3 regions of the Paenibacillus sp. JNUCC 34 genome follow, and region 1 is predicted to be linked to each of the others. Evidence: predicted binding sites of a transcription regulator. Region 1 holds the regulator's gene; each other region holds the start of a gene.
What was found. Region 1 encodes LexA, which represses DNA repair genes until DNA is damaged. Its sites were predicted from a motif close to CGAACATATGTTCG; they were not measured.

Region 1 (8,234 bases):
CTTCATTTGTAACTTGTTTTATAGGTTCGTATGGAGGAAGATCTGTTGTGACTAAATTATTACTTTTTTTATCTATAAGCAACTCAAAAATTGTATAAATTGATTTATTCCTTGATTTCATCATCATACCGATATCTCCGAGAAATGCACACACAGTGAATTCCTTATCTTTCATATTTCTTTGTAGTTCATTAATTAATGCCTCTCTATTATAAAAGCTGACTTTTGCGATATTAAATAATGTCGAAATCCTCTTACATATGTCAAATTCATCGGTTTTCGGATATGAGGAATAATTATTAAGCTCTTCCTCATAATATTGAATATATTCTCTAAATATTTCAAACAAGATATGTTTTTCAAAGGACGGATAATCAATATCATAATATAAATCGAATAAATTATAATAATCACGGTCACTCTTAAATAATGTTTCTAAAATTCGACCTTGGTATTCTTTAGAATCTATTTCAATGTATTTAGCTGCAAAATACTCCATAATAGATTTATGTTGCCATTTATAATAATTCCCTGCATTAGAAAAAAGAGGGACCGCATTGTGGCAGTCATTTAAAAAGTCACTCGAATTAAATTTTTTTTCTGTTGTATCTTTTTTGACGTTTTCAATTAATTGGAGTAGTTCATCTTTGTTAAACTCTATTGTATTTCTGCGTAATGACTCAAAGGCAACCTTACGTAGTACTCTATGAAATTCGTCCGAGTCAAGCTGTGTTTTCTTTTTTCTTATAAAAGAATCACCTTTTGATAGATCGTGATGTTCAAATAAGGCGTCATAAACATTCCTATAAAATAAATGCTTTTTAAAAGGAATTGTTTCTTTATACTCAAACCCTTTGTAAAGTAACGAAACCATTAATGGGTTTCCAAGGAAATCATCGAGTTGCTTTAAATTATTACCTTCATTTATTTTAGAAATCAATTTATCTACATATTTATTTTTTACATCATATTTATGAAGTAATTCAAATGCCTCTGATTCATTCAGCGGTTTAATGCTAAAACGTTGAAACTTACCAAAACTATTTAGAGCATCTGACGGTCTGGATGATAAAACAAAGATATTTTTGTTAGCTTTATCTACAAAACTTTGTATATCTCGAGTCACAAATTCTACGTTCTCAAATGTTACTTCGTCATAACCATCCAACAAAAAAATAAAATCTCCAATATCAATTAAATCAAGTACAAATTGTTTATCAAAATCGTGGTTTAGTGCATTTATATTTTTGATTATTTCATCTAATATTGAATTTTGGTCATTTAACCTTCTTAATTCTATAATAATTGGTATTCCGGAATTCTTTTTTATTACCGATAGAAACAACCATTTCATTAATGTTGATTTTCCCATTCCTGCTGAATCTTTTATCAATATAGTTTTGTATGTATTGAAAAAATCCTCATTATAGCTATCTATTAACTCTTCCAACTCTAAATCTTTATTATACAGAGTTAATGGTATGTATATGTTTTCAATTTCAATTCTTTCATCATTAAAGACTATTGTATTCATGAATCTACTATTATATGCAGCCTTTTCTAGATAATCTTGAAATTTATTAAAGAATACACTTTCTTCAATATCCCTTCTACGATTTCTATTTTTTAGAAAATTCTCTAATGACGGTTTCAACCAAGTATTAATTAATAGTCCTATAGATTGCTTAAGTGATTCTGTTGTTATGACGTCAAGTATATTAGATGGATTCATAAATGTGTATTCTCCTTGCTTTAATCTTATTTATAACTGTTCATTGAACGGAGTTATATCTATTCCAACCTATCATCACATCTCGCTATGATCTATGTGGCATATTATACCATTACTTTGTATTTAGGAGCAGAGTCTTATTGATAAGTAATACCCGCAAAGACTTTACAGTTTATCTGCTCTGGATGCTTAATAGTCTCACTTTAAAAGAAAAACAGACCCTTATTAACAAGGTCTGTTTTTGTATATTTAAAACGATTATTCTTTGAAAGTATTTGCCCCCAAAATGTCCCCCTGATTGCCCCCAAACTTAAAATAAAGGATGAAAAGCTATGAAAAGCTTGGAATCAAAAGTCGTGAATTACGCGCTATACAATGAAGGGAAAAATTAATTTGAAAGTCTTGACCATAAACAGAACGCAAGTACATCAATGGGAACGCGATCAATATATGACTCTGTACTAATAGTTGAAACCCTTGGCGCTCTAAGCGTCGGGGGTTTTTGTTTGTGGGGGGAACTTATATGAAGAAGATTGCATGGTTCTTTTAATTCTTGGGTTTAAAAATGTTGGACAATGGGTCCAAATAGGACCGAGTGATAGCGATATCGAAAAAAGGAGTTATAAACACGCAGATCGTGATTAAGAAAATTAAGTATTTCTATCTTTATTTCACTTATCATATTGACGAAAGAAGCTCATTTTTCATACATATGAAGATATAAAAAAGGTTACCGCTTGTCCAAGACAAGACGGTAACCTTTAATTAGTGTATTGAGATAAAGGCTAGTGGATATCTCTAAACACGCCGACAACTTTACCAAGTATGGTGACATGGTTTAAGCGAAGAGGCTCATATGTCGGATTCTCCGGTTGGAGACGGATGTGGTCTTTCTCTTTATAAAAAGTTTTCACAGTGGCTTCATCTTCCTCGGTCATAGCTACGACAATGTCGCCGTTGTCAGCGGTCTGTTGCTGACGGACGATAACATAATCTCCATTATGAATGCCAGCTTCAACCATACTGTCACCCATTACGGTTAACATGAATACTTTGTTGTCTCCTACAAAATGCTGCGGTAGAGGGAAATAGTCTTCAATGTTCTCTGTAGCAGTGATAGGAACCCCGGCAGTAACTTTACCGACGACAGGAACTCTGGAGATGGTGTGTGTGAATAAATTACTATTCTCCGATTCTTCTTGCCCGAGTAGCTCGATGGCTCTTGGCTTCGTAGGGTCACGACGGATTAAGCCTTTCTTCTCCAAACGGTCCAGATGACCATGTACTGTTGAACTGGAAGCCAGTCCGACAGCTTCACCGATTTCTCGTACGGAAGGCGGGTAGCCTTTGCTCCGAACTTCGTTGCGGATAAATTCTAATATCGCCTGCTGGCGGCTGGATATCTTCGACATTCCGTATCAACCCCATTTAGTAACGTTTGGGAAAATTATAACATAGAACTTCCGTTCGCACAAACATAAGTTCTAAAAAAATAAATAGAACAACCGTTCGCAAAAGTATTGAATCAAACAAGTGTTCGTGTTATATTAAAATCCATAAGAGAACACTTGTTTGGGGGCGATGATTATGTTGAGATACACTACATACCGCAGTATTTATGAAGGACAGTTTCGGGAAGAGACACATAGCCAGGCTTCTCTATGGAATCGTACGGTGGAGTTGATTAAGTCACGTGGGGCAGGTAAATTGATGCTCATACTGCTGATTGTTGTTTTAGGATGTACTGGTGCATTCTCTGTTTTTGCCGGGGGATTGGAGAAACCGACAGCAGAGAAGAATATTATTGTGCAGCCTGGTGATTCGCTCTGGAGTATTGCAGCGGCTCATAAGCCGAAGAAGATGGACACAAGGGTATACATCAGCTCTATTAGGGAAGTTAATGAGTTGAAAGGACCGGATATTCAAGCTGGAGATGTATTGTCGTTACCTCTATGGTGAAGGATATGGTATACCGATACGGAATTCATAATCTGTTAAAATAATGGTATTATATATAGAAGAGTACATGTACGAGCTTGGTAAGGAGAGGTTTCCTTGACAAGCTCTTTTTGACATGTCAAAGTTAAGAATGAATTTTTTATTGGAGGCGAAGGTATGGATATCGATGCTTTAATAGAACGTATAAACGTTCTGGCGAGAAAAAACAAAAATGAAGGTTTGACGGAGGAGGAACAAAAAGAACGTTCCGATCTTCGTGAAGTCTATCTTAATAATCTTCGGAGAAATTTCCGACAGCAGTTGGATTCAATCGAATGGGTAGATGAGGAGAAAGACGGTCCTGGTTTGAAACATTAAACTATTTCTGCTTGTCAGCTCAAGAGATCTATAATATGAAGTTTAGCGAAGAGGGGGAGACTCATGTCTCGTTCATGGGAAAGAAAAGTTAATAAGAATATGTCTCAACTTAACAAGCAGCGTAAGAAGCAGGGACAAGCAATACTTGGAACGACGAACACATCATCCAGTGATGGAGATGTATTTAAAGGGCGTAAATACGTTCTGCCAATCATTTTGCTTGCACTAGCTGTTCTTTATGCGCTGCTCGGGATGGCTACAGTTGATGCGGGAGCAGGCAGTAAGACAATGAACTACATCGGAGTCAGTTTGTATATTTTGTTGGCTTTGATGATTTTTTTGCGGAAACCATACTTAAAAGTAGGACGCAGCACAGTATCGACTTTCAAATTTAACCGCGAACGTAAACTGACTGCATCAGAGATATCCAAAATCAGAATTTTGCAAGGTTCTGTTGTCATCGAGAATAAAGCTCGCGGCGGAAATTGGGTGTTCTCGCGTCTGATTAACCGTTATGATACAAAAGCGATGGGGGAAAGACTGGAGCAATTTGCGAAAGTCAATCAAATTCCAGTAGAGCACGAATAATGGATTGGCCTGCTATTTTAGAGGGCATGTAAAGGGAGATGGAGAGATGCCGGCATCTGCGGTACTGTTTGACCTGGATGATACGCTATTATGGGATGAAAGAAGTGTAGAGGAAGCATTTGAGGTAACTTGTAAGGCTGGAGCGGAAAGCACCGGAATCGATGCAACCGCTCTGCTCACAGCCGTTCGAAGCGAAGCGCGCTCTTTGTACGAATCCTATGACACCTTTGCATTTACGAAAATGATCGGCATTAACCCATTTGAAGGCTTGTGGGCGAACTTTACAGCAGGTGATCAACCGGAGTTCCGACGTCTTCAGGCGCTCGCACCTGTGTATCGTAAAGAATCATGGCGTAGAGGGCTGAAGTCTTTAGGAGTAGAGAACGATGAACTGGCTGAAGAGCTAGCAGAACGGTTTGCTGCTGAACGAAGAAAGCGCCCGTATGTGTATGATGAAACGTTTGATGTACTGAAAGAGTTGCAGAATAGTGTTAAGCTGCTGCTTCTAACGAATGGCAGTCCTGATTTGCAGCAGGAAAAGTTGGATGGAGTTCCAGATCTGGCACCTTATTTTGATCACATCGTCATTTCGGGCGATTTCGGAAAAGGTAAACCGGATGCATCTATTTTTACCCATGCTCTTGGTTTGCTGGGGATTGAACCGGAAAATGCTGTGATGGTAGGGGATAAGCTGACTACCGACATTAAGGGTGGAAACGCTGCGGGATTAACAACGGTATGGATCAACCGGACGGACCGTCCGAAAGATTCCTCCATTATACCGGACTATGAAATTCAGAGTTTGTCAGAGCTTCATGACATATTGTCTTCTTTGTAATTTTGGTCAATTCATAAAACATAACAAGCTTAAAAGACAAGAGCAAGCCGGACGTCTCACATATTGATGTGGAGGTTACCGGCTTTTTTTATGTTTATTTTCTGTGACAAATGTCACAGAATTGTAAGTGAATGAATATGTTAGACAGTTTAAATAGATGTATAATGATGGAACAATTGAAGAATTAGGAAAAAAATATAAAAAAGGTATTACATATGATTTCTAAAAGTAGGTGGATATCGTGAAAAAGAAAAGATACGCTTTGATTTCCGCTATGATTATGGTAGCAATCGCCCTAGCAGCCTGTAGTGATAGCAATTCAGACAAGAATGAAGAGCTAATGATGATGGATCCGATCATTGTGGACCTGACATTGAATGCCGAAACGGCTGCTGTCGGGGAGAAAGTGATGATCCAAGCGAAGGTGACCCAATCTGGTGAGCCTGTCGAGGATGCAAACCTTGTTGAATTTGAATTCACACTTGAAGGTGGAGGTAAGCAGGCAAAAGTACCGGTAAAGCATTCACAAGGTGGAAGTTACGAGCTGGAAAAGACGTTTAAAGAACCGGGAACTTACCGGATTGTATCACACGTAACTGCGCGTGGACAACACTCTATGCCGATGAAAGAGCTTAAAGTAACTGAATAGGTTTAGGGGTGACAGATAAGATAGACTACCCGCGAACTAAAACAGCAGCCTTGACATCCAACTGGATGACTAAGGCTGCTGTTTTTATACAAATAAATGATACAATAGCTTTTATTGAAAGCCTGGATCAGCAACGGGATGGGCTACCCATCCATTCTCTTCAATAAAAAGACGTACAGCAATGATTTGACGATTATCCATCAAGGTGAAGAAATGTGGTGTATTTTCTGGTACGGAAATAACATCTCCCGGTTCGAGCTCAACATTGAAGTAACCGACGTCATCGGCACCTTTGATAATGAAAATACCCTTACCACCTACAATCGCACGGATTTCATCTTCTGAATGCGTGTGTACTTCTTCGAATTTCTTCAAAAGATCTTCCAGATTAGGCGTCGACTCGGAAAGAGTGATGACATCCCAAATTTTATATCCACGGCGGGAGGCCAAATCACGGATTTCTGCATCATAAATACCGAGAATGCGTTTTTTCTCCTCATCGGTCAAGGCGAAGTTTGTCTGCAAGTCTTCCGGCAGCTTTTCAATGTTCCAGTGCTCATAAATAACTTCCTGTTTGTTCAAAAAATCCCGAACATTATCCACTCCGGTAATCCGCTCGTTCGTGTTACGAATAACGATTTCTGCCATATCATATCCCTCTTTCTCCACTTGGATTAATAAGTATTATAGCCTCGTCATCGTTATTTGTCATTAGAAAAATATCAATTAAGGCTGAAACGGCGCACATTTCCTCAGATCTCGTTCTTTTCTATTGAAAAATATTCTGTTACACTAAGATTTAACGTTTTGCGGGGAGGGGTAAACATTGAGCAAACCTAGCTTACAAGAAGTACTAAAAGAACGAATATTGATCCTTGATGGCGCTATGGGCACCATGATACAGCAGGAGGACCTCTCACCGCAGGATTTCGGCGGAGACGACTTGGACGGCTGCAACGAAATGCTGGTGTTAAATCGCCCGGATGTCATACAATCCATTCACGAACTATATCTGGAGGCAGGCGCAGATCTGATTGAAACCAACACGTTCGGTGCAACCTCGGTCGTACTGGCTGACTATGATGTACCTCAGCTTGCCCGAGAGATCAATTTGGAGGCGGCTCGTCTGGCGCTCGCCGCCGTTGCAAAATATTCAACTCCCGAGAAGCCCCGTTATGTAGTTGGGGCAATGGGGCCAACTACGAAAACATTGTCGGTTACCGGAGGAGTTACGTTTCAAGAGTTAGTTGAAAGTTACGAAGAACAGGCTGTTGCATTAATAGAAGGCGGCGTTGATGCCTTACTGCTCGAAACGTCACAAGATACACTTAACGTGAAGGCCGGAACGATTGGCATACGACAAGCGTTTGATAAGTCAGGCATTCAGCTGCCAATCATGGTTTCGGGTACAATCGAGCCGATGGGTACGACCCTGGCCGGTCAGAACATTGAAGCTTTTTACATATCACTGGAGCATATCGAACCGATATCGATCGGTTTGAACTGTGCAACAGGACCGGAATTTATGAGGGACCATATTCGCTCCTTGTCAGATATGTCTAAAGCGGCGGTCAGCTGCTACCCGAATGCAGGTTTGCCTGATGAGAATGGACATTACCATGAGTCTCCGGATTCATTGGCTCAAAAGATGGGCGCATTTGCGGAAAAAGGATGGCTTAACATCGCCGGAGGCTGCTGCGGAACTACGCCGGATCATATCCGTGCTTTGTCTAATGTTATGAGTCAGTATCCACCTCGCCAGCTTAACGGGTCTCACCTACCGGCATTATCGGGTATTGATCCCGTCTATATCGAGCAGGAGAACCGGCCGTACATGGTTGGAGAACGGACAAATGTTCTGGGTTCCCGTAAATTTAAGCGTCTTATTGTTGAAGGGAAATACGAGGAAGCATCCGAAATTGCCCGCGCTCAAGTCAAAAATGGGGCTCATGTGATCGATATTTGCGTCCAAGATCCGGACCGTGAAGAACAAGAAGACATGATTAAATTTCTGGAGCTTGTCGTTAAAAAGGTAAAGGTGCCACTAATGGTGGACACTACGGATCCTGAAGTCATTGATCTAGCACTCAGCTATTCGCAAGGTAAAGCGA
Region 2 (8,234 bases), 1.3 Mb from region 1:
CCCAGGCAGCTTTTATGTTCGGGCATTCATCAAAACCTATGCGGAAGCGGTAGGTTTAAATCCGGATGAACTGCTCGAGGGCCACAAACAGGATGTGCCCAAGCCGCAGCCGGAAGCAACAATGGAGCCAGTTATTCAGAAGCGCGCCGCACGAGCGTCTTCCGATCGGAATATGAGCTGGCTTCCAACAGTATTGATGTGGACATTTCCTATATTGATTATCGCTGTTATTTATCTATATGCGGTTAAGTCTAATAATTCCGCACCGGGCGACGCAACTCCACCGACAACACAGAATGATCCGGCTGATCAAGGCGGGGGAGATCAGACTCCTACACCGAGTCCTGAAGGCGCTCAGGGCGAGGGTGGTACTGATGAAGGAAATGTAACCGATCCAGGAACTGAAACAGGCGAGGAAGAGACAGAGCCTGAAGAAAAACCGGCCGAAGAGCAACCTGGTCAGGTCACCGTGACGGAAGATCGTAAATCAGGCAAAAATACCATCTTTAAAGTGGCTGCACCAGCTGGAACGCCTGTGAAAGTAGAAATAAAAGCAACGGGACAGAGCTGGGTTGAGATTTACCGTGGTTATAACTCGACTGGTGAAAAATTATCGTTTGGCATGATGAATGCTGGAGATACGGTAAGCTTTGATATGGACAGTCAAGGTATGTACGTCAAGTCAGGGTATTCCCCAGCAACGACTATTACGGTAGGTGGACAGACCGTAACTGACGGTAAATCGTCTTCGCGTATGATGTTTGAGCCGGTTGATTCGGGATCGAACAGCAGTGATAGCACCGAAACAGAGGGAGAATAGTCTTTCCTTTCTCGGGAGAAATTAATAGCGGTATGCGGAATTCGCATACCGCTATTTTCACATTCCTGAGGAGGTGGGGTCAGATGACAGCCAGTTGGATTGTAATTGGACTGGGCATGATTGTAGGCCTTTTGGGATATTATCTAATTCCACATAATTGGGGGTACGGTATTCTCGGTTTCGGGCTTGCCCATATTATCCTGGGTGTTCTTGATATGTTCCGTCAACCTGCAAAAAACAACAGCGAGAGCAATTAGTGCCCGTAGGCTTCGTTTTCTCCTTAAGGTGAAGACGAGGTCTTTTTGCATCAATTGCATTACGGTGGATTAGACTTCCACCTCAGTTATACCCTATAATAGAATGGACATATAGTTCGAAAGGAAGGAATAACCATGAGTTCTGAAAGTTCATTTGATATCGTGTCCAAGATGGACATGCAGGAATTGAGCAACGCGATCAACCAGGCGGAGCGTGAGATCGAGACCCGCTTCGACTTTAAAGACAGCAAAAGCAGCCTGAAGCTCGATAAAGACGCGCTTGTCATCGCATCTGAGGACGAATACAAGTTGAATGCGGTTATCGATATTTTACAATCCAAAATGGTGAAACGGGGATTATCCCTGAAGAATGTGGATTACGGTAAAATTGAACCTGCCTCACTCGGTACCGTTAGACAGCGTCTATCGCTCAAGCAGGGCATTGATCAGGAGAACTCGAAAAAGATCAATATCCTGATCCGTGATTCGAAGCTGAAGGTAAAGAGCCAGATACAAGGAGATCAGATTCGAGTTACAGGTAAAAGCAAGAATGATCTTCAGGCGGTTATGCAGCTGCTCCGCAAAGCGGACCTTCCGCTGGACCTACAGTTCACCAACCTGAAATAAGCCTAGGCCTCCCTTCGTGTGCGAGGAGGAGGTTTTTCTTTTTTTTGACATGGACCAGCCTTAATATTATACTGAAAATCGATATTACAGGAGTTCGGAGAAGATTACGTGGTGGATGAATGCAAGCAATGTCATCCGCTTAACATTTTGTACATAAAATTAGATTAGAAACTCTCAACCCCAATATAGGGAGGTTGCTTCATGAATTTACCGAATCGCATAACGTTGGCCCGGATTTTCCTAATACCCATAATGATGATTTTTTTGCTGGTTGACTTCAGTTTTTACCCGGATCCGATCGTATGGAACGGTTTTAAGCTGCCATACAACCAGCTCATCGCTGGGCTGATCTTTATACTGGCGGCCAGCACGGATGGAATTGATGGTTATCTGGCGCGTAAGAACAATATGGTAACCAATCTCGGCAAACTTTTGGATCCGCTGGCAGATAAACTGCTTGTGGCTGCTGTTCTCATCTCATTGGTTGAGATGGGAAAGGTGGAGTCCTGGATCGTGGTCGTGATTATCAGCCGTGAATTTGCTGTGACCGGATTGCGTCAAATTGCCCTTCTTGACGGAGCTGTTGTAGCCGCAGGGAACTCGGGCAAGATAAAGACGGTGATTCAGATCGTGGCTATTGTGGCATTGATGATTAACAACTTTCCGTTTGTGTTCTTTGGAATTCCGTTTGATCAGATTGCAATTTGGGCGGCAGCATTGATTACGATCTATTCCGGTGCAGAATATTTTGTGAAAAACAAACACCTTCTCAGGGGTACTGGGGCATAATAGCAATAGGAGAAATCCTATTGCTTTTTTCTTCCATTTTCACATAGATCAGGGTAGGGGTAATAAAATCAATAGAGAGTTATAAACAGGAGGTTGTCGTGGTATGAAAGCTGAAATTGTTGCGGTCGGGACCGAATTGCTGCTCGGCCAAATTGTTAATACAAATGCACAATACTTATCCAAACAATTGGCGGGTATGGGGATTGATGTGTACTACCAGACCGTTGTTGGTGACAACATAGAGCGCATAAAAGAAACGTTGAAGCTTTCCTGCAGCCGTGCCGATATCATCGTACTGACAGGAGGCCTTGGACCGACACAGGATGATATTACGAAGGATGCTTTGGCGGAATTCATTGGTACTTCACTACATATTGATCGGATGGCCATGGATAGCATTGACCGATTTTTCATGGACCGTGGTAAGGAAATGACAGAGAACAACAAGCGTCAGGCACTGGCTATTGATGGGGGAACACCGCTACCGAATGAAACTGGACTTGCCGTTGGTAATGCCGTTACGCATGAAGGAACTCATTATATCGTACTTCCGGGACCACCGCGAGAGCTGATGCCTATGTTTGAGCAGCAGGCCATGCCATGGCTCATGCAGCATGTACTTACGAATGAGTTGCCACTCTACTCCAAAATGCTTAAATTTGCGGGGATCGGCGAATCTGCGCTAGATGACCGTCTTTCGGATTTGATCAGTGCCCAGACCGATCCAACTATAGCGCTATATGCAAAAGAAGGAGAAGTGACGGTTCGAATTTCTACAAAGGCTCCCAGCGAGGGAGAGGCTATGGAGAAGCTGAATGAGCTTGAAGAACAGATAAGAAGCATCGTGCCTGAACATATGTATGCGAGTGAAGATGTTCCGATTGAACAAGTAATTGTTGATATGATGGCTGATCGGGGCTGGACACTCAGCGCTGCGGAAAGCTGTACGGGCGGTCTTGTTATGGAGACCCTCACATCCATTCCTGGCAGCGCGACGATGCTGCTTGGCGGAATCGTCTGCTATACGAACCAGATCAAGCATAAGCTGATCAATGTGCCGCAACAACTGCTTGATGGCGAAGATGCTCCGGGTGCTGTTTCACCTGAAGTTGCCGAGGTTCTTGCCGAGCAGATCCGGATGGTGACAGACAGTGACTTCGGTTTGTCGGTGACAGGTGTCGCAGGTCCAGGGCATGCCGAGCGCAAGCCAGTAGGGCTTGTGTATATCGGGTTGTCTGAACGGGGCAAGAAGACTGAAGTTCATGAGCTTCACTTGAAAGGAAACAGAGAGATGGTGCGGATCCGCGCGACCAAGGCACTATTATATCGTTTATGGCGCAGACTTACGGCAGTAGAGTTCCAGTAAAAAATTAACAACAGACTTGAATCAAAAGTTTGCTGGAAGTATAATTGGTATACGGAAGAACCGTGGCATATCAGATGATGTGGCCGCGGTTTTTGCTATTTTGGGAGCTGCCGCGGTTGAAGCCGAGGGAGGGAGCGTCCAACAAAAAAAACGAATGTATGTTCGAAAAAAGGCTTGGCAAACGTGTAAAAACAAGGTATTATATTACTATCAACAGTTGAAGGGTTGTGGAAGAATTGTCAGATCGTCGTGCTGCGCTGGATATGGCGCTTCGTCAGATAGAGAAACAGTTCGGTAAAGGTTCAATTATGAAGTTGGGTGAATCAACCCACATGCAAGTGGAAATTGTGCCAAGCGGATCGTTGGCATTGGATATAGCATTAGGAACAGGCGGTCTGCCTAAAGGTCGGATCATTGAAGTCTATGGACCGGAATCATCCGGTAAGACAACGGTGGCACTTCATGCTATAGCTGAAGTTCAAAAAGCGGGTGGACAAGCTGCATTTATCGATGCCGAGCATGCTTTGGACCCGTCATACGCCAACAAATTAGGTGTCAACATTGACGAGCTTCTGTTGTCCCAGCCGGATACGGGAGAACAGGCTCTAGAAATCGCCGAAGCACTTGTTCGCAGTGGTGCTGTCGACATTATTGTTATTGACTCGGTAGCAGCGCTCGTTCCGAAAGCGGAGATCGAAGGTGACATGGGTGACTCTCACGTGGGTCTGCAAGCCCGTCTGATGTCACAAGCTCTTCGTAAATTGTCTGGAGCAATTAGCAAATCGAAGACAATTGCGGTTTTCATTAACCAACTTCGTGAGAAGGTCGGTGTGATGTTCGGTAACCCGGAAACGACACCAGGGGGCCGTGCATTGAAGTTTTACTCTACAGTTCGTCTTGATGTCCGTCGTATTGAGAGCATCAAGATGGGCAATGACATTGTGGGTAACCGCACACGTGTTAAAGTTGTAAAGAATAAAGTTGCTCCTCCGTTTAAGCAGGCTGAGATCGATATTATGTATGGTGAAGGCATTTCGAAAGAAGGAAGCCTGATTGATATCGGTACGGAACTTGATATTGTAGATAAGAGCGGCGCATGGTATTCCTTCACTGGAGAGCGTTTGGGACAGGGCCGTGAGAATGCGAAGCAATTCCTGAAGGAACATCCGGAGATTGCAGACGTTATCGAGAACAAAATCCGGGAAGCTAGCAATCTGACTACAAATGTGCCTGTTCAAAGCGAAAGTGACAAGGCAAAGGAAGAGTTGGAAGAGAAAGAATTGTTTAAAGCAGAATAGTTCACCGTATATTTGCGGTGTCTGAAAGACCGCCGGTGCATAATACATCACCGAGCGGTCTTCTTGAGTATATGAATTTATTTGTTTTAAGAATTTTGTATTTCAAGAAGAGCGCTTGCTGTCTGTATAGTGCGGACGGCAAGCGCTTCTACTTGTTTACTGCGGAAGAGTAGGGGGGAAATGATGGAAGCGGAATACAATCACGAGCCAGTACCGCAAGAAGAATTGAACGGTGTCTCTCATTTTCCGAATGGTGAGGATTTGATGATCACCTCTGTGGAAATGCTGCGAAAGCCCAAGCACCGATATCTAATTACCTTTGGTCGATACAGCATGTCGGTACATGAAGATGTCATGATCAAATACCGGATGATGAAGGGGAGTATATTCCGGAAGGAAGAGCTGGAGGAGATCGTTGTTGCAGATGAGCGGCAGCAGGCTTATGTTGAAGCACTGAGATTTTTGGAACGGAAACCTCGAACGGCTCAGGAGATTGCACAGCGTCTTAACCAAAAGGGAATGACAGCTGACGGTATAGAGAAAACGATTATTCGACTCCAGCAGGAACGTTTAGTTGATGATGAATTATATGCCAAACAGTGGGCAGAGCAGCGGATCACAAGGCAAAAGAAAGGGCGGATGTGGGTCAGGCAGGAACTCCGTCAGAAAGGGATACAAACTGAACTCATTGCCGATGCTTTGAATGAAGTGAGCGAAGAGGATGAATTCCAGAGCGCTTATACTGTGGGACAGAAGAAATGGTACCAGATTAAAGGAGATGCCCTGGAGCGCAAGCGTAAGACGGGAGCTTTCTTGATGCGCCGTGGTTTTACGGGCGAACAGGTACGCAAAGTTATTAACAAATTGATTGCGGAGGACCGTGAAGCGGAAGAGTGTCTTGAAGAGCCTGAAGCGTTTAATTGACAAATATTGCTTATTAGGGCTCTAAAGTGCTGTTTTTGGATGATCATGGTCATTAATCAAGTGCTTTCCCTTGACAATTTCTTTTCTTAAATACTAAAATGAAAATGAATCTTTATCATTTATAGGTGCCTTTTTCCTTCCAAAAAAGTTACTTTTATGAAAGATTCGATTCATGAGACGCCAATTCATAGTGAAATGTAATCTGTCGGTATCGGCGGGCTATGCGTATGTTACACCATACGCAATGTTGACGGCAGAATAAGCTGCCGGAATTTTATGTATGAATGAAGCTAGAGTGACATGACAATTGAACATTCCCAAGGAATGCCTTGGAGGAACCAACGAGGAGGTGAACAGATGGAAACCCTGATCTGGATCATAATCGTTCTCGTTGTAGCCGCTATATTCTTTGGGTTCGGTTATTTTATTCGCAAATCCCTTGCAGAAGCTAAAATTTCCAGCGCAGAACATGCCGCCATTCAGATCGTTGAGAACGCTAAGAAGGAAGCGGAAGCGCTGAAGAAAGAAACGGTACTCGAAGCTAAGGATGAAGTCCACAAAATTCGGGCCGAGGCTGAAAAAGACACTCGCGAACGTCGGAATGAAATTCAACGACAGGAACGCAGATTGTTGCAAAAGGAAGAATCGCTGGATAAAAAATTGGAATCTTTGGAACGAAAAGAAGAACAAGTGGCGAACAAAGAGAAACGAATTGAAGAAACCCAGCAGCAGATTGATTTGATTTACAAAAACCAGGTGACAGAATTGGAGCGAATTTCCAATCTGACCATGGAAGATGCCAGAAGCATCATTTTGAGCAACGTAGAGCAGGAAGTTCGCCACGAAACCGCGCAGATGATCAAAGAACTAGAGCAGCAGGCTAAGGAAGAGGCAGACAAGAAGTCGCGTGAAATTATCACGCTTGCCATCCAACGCTGTGCAGCTGATCATGTAGCGGAAACTACGGTTTCCGTCGTGACACTGCCGAACGAAGAAATGAAGGGCCGGATTATCGGCCGTGAAGGCCGTAACATCCGTGCACTTGAAACCCTTACAGGGATTGACCTCATTATCGATGATACACCGGAAGCGGTTATACTATCGGGCTTCGATCCGATTCGCCGTGAAATTGCTCGTACAGCTTTGGAGAAATTGGTGGCGGACGGTCGGATTCATCCGGCTCGTATCGAAGAGATGGTAGAGAAGTCCCGCAAGGAAGTGGATGAACGGATTCGCGAGTATGGAGAGCAGGCAACCTTTGAGGTTGGTGTGCATGGTTTGCATCCGGACCTGATCAAGATTCTGGGCCGCTTGAAATTCCGTACAAGCTATGGACAAAATGTGCTGAAACATTCCATGGAAGTGGCTTACTTGACCGGTCTTATGGCTGGAGAGCTTGGCGAAGACATCACATTGGCGAAACGTGCCGGGTTGTTGCATGACATCGGTAAAGCGCTGGATCACGAAGTGGAAGGGTCGCACGTTGAAATCGGCGTGGAGCTGGCGAAGAAATACAAAGAACATCCGGTGGTTATCAACAGCATTGCTTCCCACCACGGCGATTGCGAAGCGACCTCCGTTATCGCTATGCTTGTCGGTGCAGCTGACGCATTGTCTGCGGCAAGACCGGGAGCACGTAGAGAAACACTGGAGACTTACATTAAGCGTCTCGAGAAATTGGAAGCTATCACCGAATCGTTTGAAGGTGTTGAGAAATCGTATGCCATTCAAGCCGGACGTGAAGTCCGTGTCATGGTACAGCCAGATAAGATCGATGATGCTGAAGCTTTCCGCTTGGCACGTGACATTACGAAGACGATTGAGAATGAACTGGATTACCCTGGTCATATCAAGGTCACCGTCATCCGTGAAACTCGAGCGGTTGATTACGCGAAATAAAGTTCCAGATAAAAAAGTGGCCGCTTCCCGGCCACTTTTTATCTTTCATACCGAAATTTTTACGATTAGAGGAGTTGATTGGCATCAACGTTTTATTCATAGGCGATATTGTTGGCAGCACTGGCCGGAAGGCTCTTAAAACTTCTTTGCCGGAATTGAAGTCCAAATATAATCCGCATATCATTATAGCAAACGGCGAGAACGCAGCATCGGGGCGGGGAATAACATCCGCCATCGCCAATGAATTTTTCAAC
Region 3 (8,234 bases), 520 kb from region 1:
TCCTTCCTTTCGCAGAGACTGTCCTTGTCTTTAGACGTCCGACTTCGCTCTACGAAGGAAGCTATGTGTATGAGAGATCATAACGTTTCCAAATCGTCCTTTGGGGATTCGTCCTTCGGGGACACATGGTATCCTGATCCTTTCTTGTTTAGTTAATTTGTTGTAGATAGACTGAAGTAGAGAAGGAATTCACCGGTGAAATTACCTTCCGTTCAGCCTGTGCTAAATATATTATAACACATTTGCGATGTTAACTAAACAGCTTACTTGAAGAAATTGGGAATTATCTAACTTGTTGTGAATTTGTTCATTGCCAACTTATTAGATTCATGTATATGTTCACGATTCTGAAATATGCCCTGTGATCAAAATCACCATCACTTCTCTCCCAGCCTGCCTATACTTATATGAGAAAAGTCACACGATACTTTTAGAAGAGAGGGATTTTGACATGTTAGACCCACATACCATTGAAATCATCAAGTCCACGGTTCCCGTTCTCGAAGTTCATGGGAAGGCAATTACCACCGTATTTTACCAAAAACTATTCCGGCATCATCCTGAGCTCTTAAATATTTTTAACCATGCGAACCAGCGCCAAGGCAAACAGCCAACCGCCCTTGCGGGTGCTGTCTATGCCGCTGCCGCCAATATCGACCGTCTGGAGAATATACTTCCTGTCGTTAAGCAAATCGGAGAAAAACACCGCGCCCTGAACATCCTGCCAGAACATTATCCAATCGTTGGCGAAACACTACTCGCCGCCATCAAAGACGTACTTGGCGATGCTGCCACACCCGAGATTATGGATGCATGGGGTAAGGCCTACCAGATCATAGCTGACGTGTTCATTAGTGTGGAAGCAGATATGTACAACACAGCTGAAGCTGCACTGGGTGGATGGAGAGGCTATCGGAACTTCATCATCGACCGTAAAGTGGAAGAAAGCCGTGTCATTACTTCCTTCTACTTAAAACCCGAGGATGATCAGCCGATTTCCCAATATGAACCCGGACAGTATATTACCCTCCGGGTGAAGCCTGAAGGCGAGCAGTATACCCATATCCGGCACTATACCCTTTCTGCAGCCCCGGGACAACCTTATTACAAAATCAGTGTCAAACGTGAAGACGCTGCAGAAGACAAACCTGCCGGAATCGTATCGAACTGGCTTCACAGCCACGCTAAGCCAGGCACAGTAGTGGAGCTTAGCGCTCCTGCCGGGTCCTTTACGTTGAATCAGACCGATGAACATCCCCTTGTGCTCATCAGCGGAGGCGTTGGTCTAACCCCAATGGTAAGTATGCTTGAAGCGACGCTTTCTACTCAGCCACAGCGCCCTGTGACCTATATTCATGCTGCTATAGACGGCAGCCATCATGCCATGAAAGAACATATCGAGAGATTGGCCACTACCCATAAACAACTAGACTCTTACGTCATCTACGAATGTCCACAAGAGGGAGAAGCCTGCCACAAATCGGGGTACATCGACCTTTCCTTCCTTCGCGACACGGTCGATCCGCTGTCCGATTGTTATTTCTGCGGACCTCTGCCGTTTATGTCCTCAGTGCAGCGTGACCTGAAGTCTCTCGGACTACCAGACGAACGGATTCATTATGAATTTTTCGGCCCTGCAGCATCATTGGAAGCTTAAACTGGCTTATTCGTGGTCCGGTGCCACAAGCTCGACCTTGATCCGATCAGGATCTTCGAAGAACACGGCATAATGGCTCGGACCGCCAGCATAGGGATACTTGTCCTCATACAGGACGGGTATCCCTTTTCTTTTTAACTCGGATGCCATATCATCCACCTGCTGACGGGATTTTGCATGAAATGCCAGATGATTCAGGCCCGTTCTTCGCCGATGGTAAGGATGGGAGAGGAATCGTTCCTCCGTCTGCACAAATACAAGATAGGTAGCACCTTGTTTCCAGCTAACGCCGCTGTCCCACTCCTGATATAGATGATAGCCCAGTTCTGTAAGCAGCCACCCCCAGAATTCCCGGCTCCGATTCAAATCACTTGTATTTATCTCCACATGATGCAGCAAGAAGCATTCCTCCTGATTTTTTAATGTTGTCCTCTTAACAGCCGGTTTACCGTCTCGCGCCGCACCCCGATCAGCTGACCGATCTCTTCCTGTGTAAGCAGCTCAGTCAGATGTAATCCTTGTGAATAATCATCAAGCCATTTGATTAACAGCTCCAGCCGCTCAGCGGGAGTGCCTACCGTCAGGTGGTCCAGGCGCTGCTGCATGAAACGTACCTTCTCCTGTAAAAGTCTTGCCACTTCCAGCGGCCTGTCTGGGTTCTCCTTCAATTCGCGGTACCATTCTTTTGCCGGGATGATCTCGATTTCGCTACGGATGACCGCTGTGGCTGTACCATGTGTTTCCTTTGGGCTGATGAGTGAGTGATGCGGAACTGTCTCACCCGGATACAAAATGTTGAACAGCACGATGTTCCCGTTCTCATGCAGCCTTGTCACTTTAAACAATCCGCTTTTGATGTGATATAGAAATTCTCCGCTATCCCCTTGATGGAACAAAACTTCCCCTTTGTGCAAAATCACCAACATCACTCCCTGCTATCTGAATCAAATCCCTCTGCATGGAGCAGGCGGACACATATTTGTCATTATAACAAAAAGAAGACGAGTTCCGGCCCAAAAAAATTTACGGCTTGCCATTGTTATAAACGTGGTTTAACATGAGTAACATATAAGAACATACGTTTCTATATTGTAAGGAAGTGACATAATGAAATATCCCCTCCTCCCTCCGGCTCCGACGGAAGAAGATGATCTGCTTGTCAGATCCTATGTGGTACACGGCATTATGCTAAAAATGCTGAAACGGGACATCAATACCCTTCATACACTTTCTCTGAAAATGCCCGCACTTTATATCCGCAGCCTCAGCCTCATTGAAAAGGAAACCTCCGGAAATCTCTGCTCCGTCCGTCAGAAACTCCGTGTTCACGGTATCCGGATCTCGGAAGAAATTCGTAAATCCGGCGGAATTGAAGCCGTGTTTATGTGTCGCGGCTATCACCGCACTCTATGGTTATCATGGGAACTTATCCAGAAAGAAGCCATGAACAGGCTTCATCGGTATTCAGGTTCAAATTTGGCGGCATACTAGCCTAAATGGACTTGAAAGAGAGGGATATGTCATCCGGAATATTATCCGTATCTACCTCACCGACCTCAAAAACATAACGACGAATTGGGCCGCAGCCGTACTGATTATAGGTCTCGCCGTGCTGCCTTCGCTCTACGCCTGGTTTAATATTGCATCCTCATGGGATCCGTACAGCCAAACTTCCGGTTTATCCATCTCGGTAGCCAATCTGGACGCCGGTACGACGCTTCACGGCACGCCTATCAACGCAGGGCAGGAAATCATACGTTCACTCCAGGACAACCACAGTCTCGGGTGGCGGTTTACAGATCAAAAATCAGCTGTAGAAGGTGTACAACATGGTGATGATTATGCCGCCATTGTTATTCCTAAAGATTTCTCGGCACGGATCGGCACCGTACTTACGGACGAACCGGTAAAAGCAGAAATTCTATATTATACGAACGAAAAAATAAATGCAGTCGCTCCAAAGGTCACAGCTAAAGGAGCGTCCAGCATTGTCGAAGAGGTCAGCAAAAATTTTATTCAAACCGCTAACGGGACTATCTTTCAAATATTCAATACGCTTGGGATCGAGCTGGAAAATGAACTACCAACGATTAAAAAGGTTGAGCGTTTAGTGTTTCGCATCGAGAATCATTTTCCGGAACTAAACCGGGCCATGGAAACCGCCATAGAGGATATGCAGACCGCCAGCAAACTGGTCGCCCAATCTAAAAAGACACTGCCCGTACTTGAGGAGATGGCCCGCAGCGGGCAGGAGGCGGCAGGGGCTCTTGCTGGATTTGCCAAACAGACTTCCGAAGCGTCCGTGTCGCTCGAGCCGCGTATAAAGCAGGACCTTACTGTTCTGAATGAAGCTGCAACCTCTGTCCAGCAGGCAATAGCTCTCGCAGAGCAGTCCGGAATTTCTCCTGAGGAAGCTCAGGCTCGCTTGAAAGAGGCTGGGAAACGCGCCGGAGAAGTCGCAATAGTGACAAAACGGCTGTCCGAATTGTTCCAGCAGCTGGATTCAGCTATACCGGGCACCGGCGCAGCCGCTGCAGCCGCTGATCTAAAACGTATCAGCGAGCGATGGACTTCGATTCAAGAAGGTACTCAGGCCGCCATTACGGCCATAGGACAAGATGGCGAAGCTGGAGCGAGTCAGCTCACTAAATTGAGGCAGCTGGCAGATGATGCAGCCAAATTGTCAAGTGGGCTGCTTAACCGATATGATAGCGAGATCGGCCCCCGGATTTCTGCAGGTCTAGATCGGGCGGGGAAGACAGCCCAGACTGTCCAAACCGAGCTAAACCAGGCTTTAAAGGCAATTCCTGATGTAAACCAAATTCTCCAGCATGCAGAAACCGGCCTTGCCGCAGGTGGCAAAGAAGCAATTGCCGTACAGAACCGTCTTCCAGAAGCCGAGCAGCAAATTTCCAGACTTGCAGACGGCTTCCGCAAGCTGGAGCAAGAAGGGGCACTCGGGGAGATTATCGATTTGCTCAAGAACAATTTCGAGAAGGAAAGCCAATTCTTTGCGGAGCCGGTTATGCTTAAAGAAAACCGGTTGTACCCGATTCCGAACTACGGCTCAGCCATGTCTCCCTTTTTCACGACCTTATCACTTTGGGTCGGGGCACTGCTGCTCGTTTCACTGCTAAGCGTAGAGGTGCATCATGAAGAGGCTGTGTTCGGAAGCACAGCAGTATATTTGGGTCGCTTTCTCACCTTCTTGTCCATCGCAGTCTGTCAGGCGCTGTTCGTCACGCTCGGTGACATGTTTCTTCTGGGAACCTATGTCGTAAATCCCACCTGGTTTGTGTTGTTTGCTGTTGTAATCAGCTCGGTATTCATGCTGATCGTATACACGCTCGTATCCGTCTTCGGCAATGTAGGCAAGGCGATGGCAATCGTGCTGCTTGTGCTTCAGCTGGCAGGCGCGGGAGGAACGTTCCCCATTCAGATGACTCCCGCCTTCTTTCAAGCTATTCATCCTTTCCTTCCCTTTACCTATGCGATCAGCATGATGCGCGAAGCGGTCGGGGGCATTTTGTGGGACATTATATATCGCGACCTGCTCATCCTGCTCGTCTTTGCGGTCGCGGCACTCGCCATCGGTATCGGACTGAAGAAACCTATAAACCGCGCGGGGAACCGCCTGGTGCAAAAAGCTAGAGAATCCAGGCTGATTCATTGATCCCTCTGAGAACCATTACCTCATCTAATCGACTACTCAGAAAAATAACAGCCGTTCCCCATCTATAGCGGGAAACGGCTGTTTAACATGAAGTGTCTGCTTTTTGCTCTAAATCCGGTTCATCCATTATCGATTGTCGTTCTCGTTCGTTATAGCAGTTGTTTTTCGGTTCCATGCCTGATAATGATGAACAGCAAGACCGGCAAAAGACGGATGTTCCGTCCCTAATACAGCCACACGGTGCGCTTCGTTCTTCATCACCTTTTCACTTTTGCCGTGGAAAGTTAGATGATCTCCTTCTTTCGTATCTGTCAGTTCCATACCGATCCAAACGGATTTGCCAAGCTCGTCCGCCTGTTCCAGCTCTTCGCGGGACAATTCATACATCTTCTCCCCGTCGTCCCGGTAAGACATGACCGCAACAGCATCCGCCTGCTCCAACATCCAGCGGCTGAAATTGCCTGAACCTTCAGGCCCTGGTATCGAATCCAGCCAAAAAGGAACCGCAGCGCTAATCTCCAGCCCCTGGCGTCTTGCTTCCTGCACCCATGACTCCATATTCCCGCTCCATTCCCTGACGACCTGCTCCTGTTCACGTTCCCAGCGTCTTAAGATATAGGGTTCAACATCCAGCTGAACACCTTGAAAGCGTTCCTCTGGCTTCGACTCCATATTATATTCTTCAAGCCAGGACATTAATTTTGCCCCTTCTTCACGCTGGTCAGTATACGCCCAATCAGGTTCCCCGCCCAAGGCATGAACGGCAACATTAGCCTCATGTGCAGAACGGATAAACCGGCGGTAATCTTCCTCGGGTACACTCTCTTGAATTTGCAGAAAAATGGTAGTAACTCCTTCTCTTCCGCTAAAATCCAAAATCTCTTCCGATTCACTGCGAATGATAGCGGTATCCCACAGCCATGTCGCTTTATCTTGTTTCACAGGTGCTGATGGAAGAATAAAGAGGAGCAGCAAAAGACAGATGATCGCGGCGATGATGTAAAACTTGGCTTTTGCGGGTAAACGCCTCATTCTCTCCTCCATTCCAGTTTAAATCAGCATCGCTTCGCCCGGCTCCGGAACATGCTGAACTGAGTGGCCGATTTTATATATATGCGGCTGGGCATACGTGTTAAACGCGTTGCGGGTGTCAAGAATAGGCACACCCATAGAAGCGATAAAGCTGTAATCGAAACTGCTGTGATTCGTAATTAACACCATACAGTCATACTTGCGGAACTTTTTTATATCATAATCGACACTGTTGACCGTTTCGCCGTTTTTGTCCACGAAGCTACGAGCATGCGGATCGTAATAGTCAACATTAGCCCCGTTCTCTTTGAACTGCTCGTAAACCTCAAGCCCAGGTGATTCCCGCAGATCGCTAATATCCGGCTTGTACGCCATACCGAGCAGCAAAATATTCGAGTGCTTAATAGATTTGGCATATTCATTTAGAATAGTAGCCGTCTTGTTAATGACATAGTAAGGCATATTGTCATTGGTCGACTGGGCCAGCTCGATAAACTTGCTGTAGAAACGGAATCCCTTAGCCTTCCAGGACAAGTACATCGGGTCCAGCGGAATACAATGCCCCCCAATGCCAGGCCCAGGGTAGAACGGCATAAATCCAAACGGCTTCGTGGCTGCAGCATCAATGACTTCCCAAACATCAATGCCCATACGGTCGCACATCATCGCCATTTCGTTAACAAAAGCGATGTTGACGCTCCGGAATGTATTTTCGAGCAACTTAGACATTTCGGCAACCTTTGGCGAGCTGACGGGCACAACCATATCCACGTATTCTTTGTACAGGGCTGCTCCCAGCTTCAGACATGCTTCCGTTGTTCCGCCAATCACCTTAGGTGTGTTCCGGGTGTTAAAGCGGCTATTCGACGGATCGACACGCTCCGGGGAGAAACAAAGGAAAAAGTCTTTACCGGCCGTATAACCAAGAGCTTCAATCTCCGACTGAATCAATTCCTCCGTTGTACCCGGATACGTTGTGCTCTCCAGCGTTATGAGCAGCCGCGGCTTCATGAAACGCTTGAGCTGCTCTACTACCATAGTAATATATGAAGTGTCCGGGTCCTGATTCTCGCTCAGAGGAGTCGGCACACAGATGCTGATCGCATCAATGACAGCAATCATGCTGTAATCCGTTGTAGGTTTGAATCGGCCTGTCTGCATGCAAGCAGCCAATTCTTCGGACGAAATATCGGAAATATAGGAATCTCCCCGATAAATCCGGTCAATTTTGTCAGGGTCAAGATCGATACCTACTACCGTAAAGCCCTGCTTAACCATTTCCACAGCCAATGGAAGACCTACATAACCAAGTCCTACGACCCCCAGGACAGCTTTCTTACTTTCAATCGCGTTTAACAAAGTTTCATATTCCTCATTCACGAACATCGACCTCCATCGGTGTATTGTCTTAAGAAGCTCCAAAAACGTGCTATTTTAATTGTTTAGTAAAGGCATCGGCGGATACGGGCATCCAGCTCTACCGGTGAGAACGGCTTGGTCACATAATCATCCACCCCGTTCTGGAAGCATTGGCTGATCGTCTGCTCCACACGCTTCTCGGTCAGCACGACAATTTTCGGCGGTGCCTTCACATCAAGCTGCTGAATATGATGAATGAAAGGAAGACCGTCAATGCCATACAGATTTAGCTCCGTCAGTACCAAGTCAGGCTCCCATTTCGGGATAAGCTCCAGTGCCTCCAGACCATCGACCGCTTCCAAGGTCTCGTAGCCCTGCATAGCCAGACGGATTTGCAAAAATTCACGCACCGTCGCGTCATTATCCACAATAAGAATCCGGTTCGTATCCGTACCTGCCTCATCTTCTGTAAAAATCTGAATGTCGGAAGAGGTGCTGAGTCGAGCGGACTCC

Region 2: a site for LexA is predicted at 4,011-4,024, ahead of recA (recombinase RecA). Genes of this name have one in related genera too.
Region 3: a site for LexA is predicted at 2,626-2,639, ahead of AC2TF5_RS18370 (YhjD family protein). Genes of this name have one in related genera too.

Annotation. Positions count from the first base shown of each region.
Region 1 is NZ_CM177770.1:3,386,573-3,394,806, reverse strand. It holds gene AC2TF5_RS15905 (NACHT domain-containing protein) at 1-1,732, opposite strand, end outside; gene lexA (transcriptional repressor LexA) at 2,518-3,144, opposite strand; gene AC2TF5_RS15895 (LysM peptidoglycan-binding domain-containing protein) at 3,320-3,691, shown strand; gene AC2TF5_RS15890 (DUF896 domain-containing protein) at 3,848-4,048, shown strand; gene AC2TF5_RS15885 (hypothetical protein) at 4,112-4,636, shown strand; gene AC2TF5_RS15880 (HAD family hydrolase) at 4,683-5,474, shown strand; gene AC2TF5_RS15875 (FixH family protein) at 5,716-6,123, shown strand; gene AC2TF5_RS15870 (acireductone dioxygenase) at 6,235-6,771, opposite strand; gene metH (methionine synthase) at 6,950-8,234, shown strand, end outside.
Region 2 is NZ_CM177770.1:2,123,620-2,131,853, forward strand. It holds gene AC2TF5_RS10010 (helix-turn-helix domain-containing protein) at 1-820, shown strand, start outside; gene AC2TF5_RS10015 (hypothetical protein) at 904-1,077, shown strand; gene AC2TF5_RS10020 (YajQ family cyclic di-GMP-binding protein) at 1,213-1,704, shown strand; gene pgsA (CDP-diacylglycerol--glycerol-3-phosphate 3-phosphatidyltransferase) at 1,906-2,493, shown strand; gene AC2TF5_RS10030 (competence/damage-inducible protein A) at 2,597-3,859, shown strand; gene recA (recombinase RecA) at 4,096-5,157, shown strand; gene AC2TF5_RS10040 (regulatory protein RecX) at 5,341-6,081, shown strand; gene rny (ribonuclease Y) at 6,439-7,980, shown strand; gene AC2TF5_RS10050 (TIGR00282 family metallophosphoesterase) at 8,064-8,234, shown strand, end outside.
Region 3 is NZ_CM177770.1:3,904,368-3,912,601, forward strand. It holds gene hmpA (NO-inducible flavohemoprotein) at 452-1,657, shown strand; gene AC2TF5_RS18360 (VOC family protein) at 1,664-2,056, opposite strand; gene AC2TF5_RS18365 (Crp/Fnr family transcriptional regulator) at 2,077-2,577, opposite strand; gene AC2TF5_RS18370 (YhjD family protein) at 2,765-3,148, shown strand; gene AC2TF5_RS18375 (YhgE/Pip domain-containing protein) at 3,267-5,330, shown strand; gene AC2TF5_RS18380 (hypothetical protein) at 5,457-6,362, opposite strand; gene AC2TF5_RS18385 (nucleotide sugar dehydrogenase) at 6,381-7,742, opposite strand; gene AC2TF5_RS18390 (response regulator transcription factor) at 7,805-8,234, opposite strand, start outside.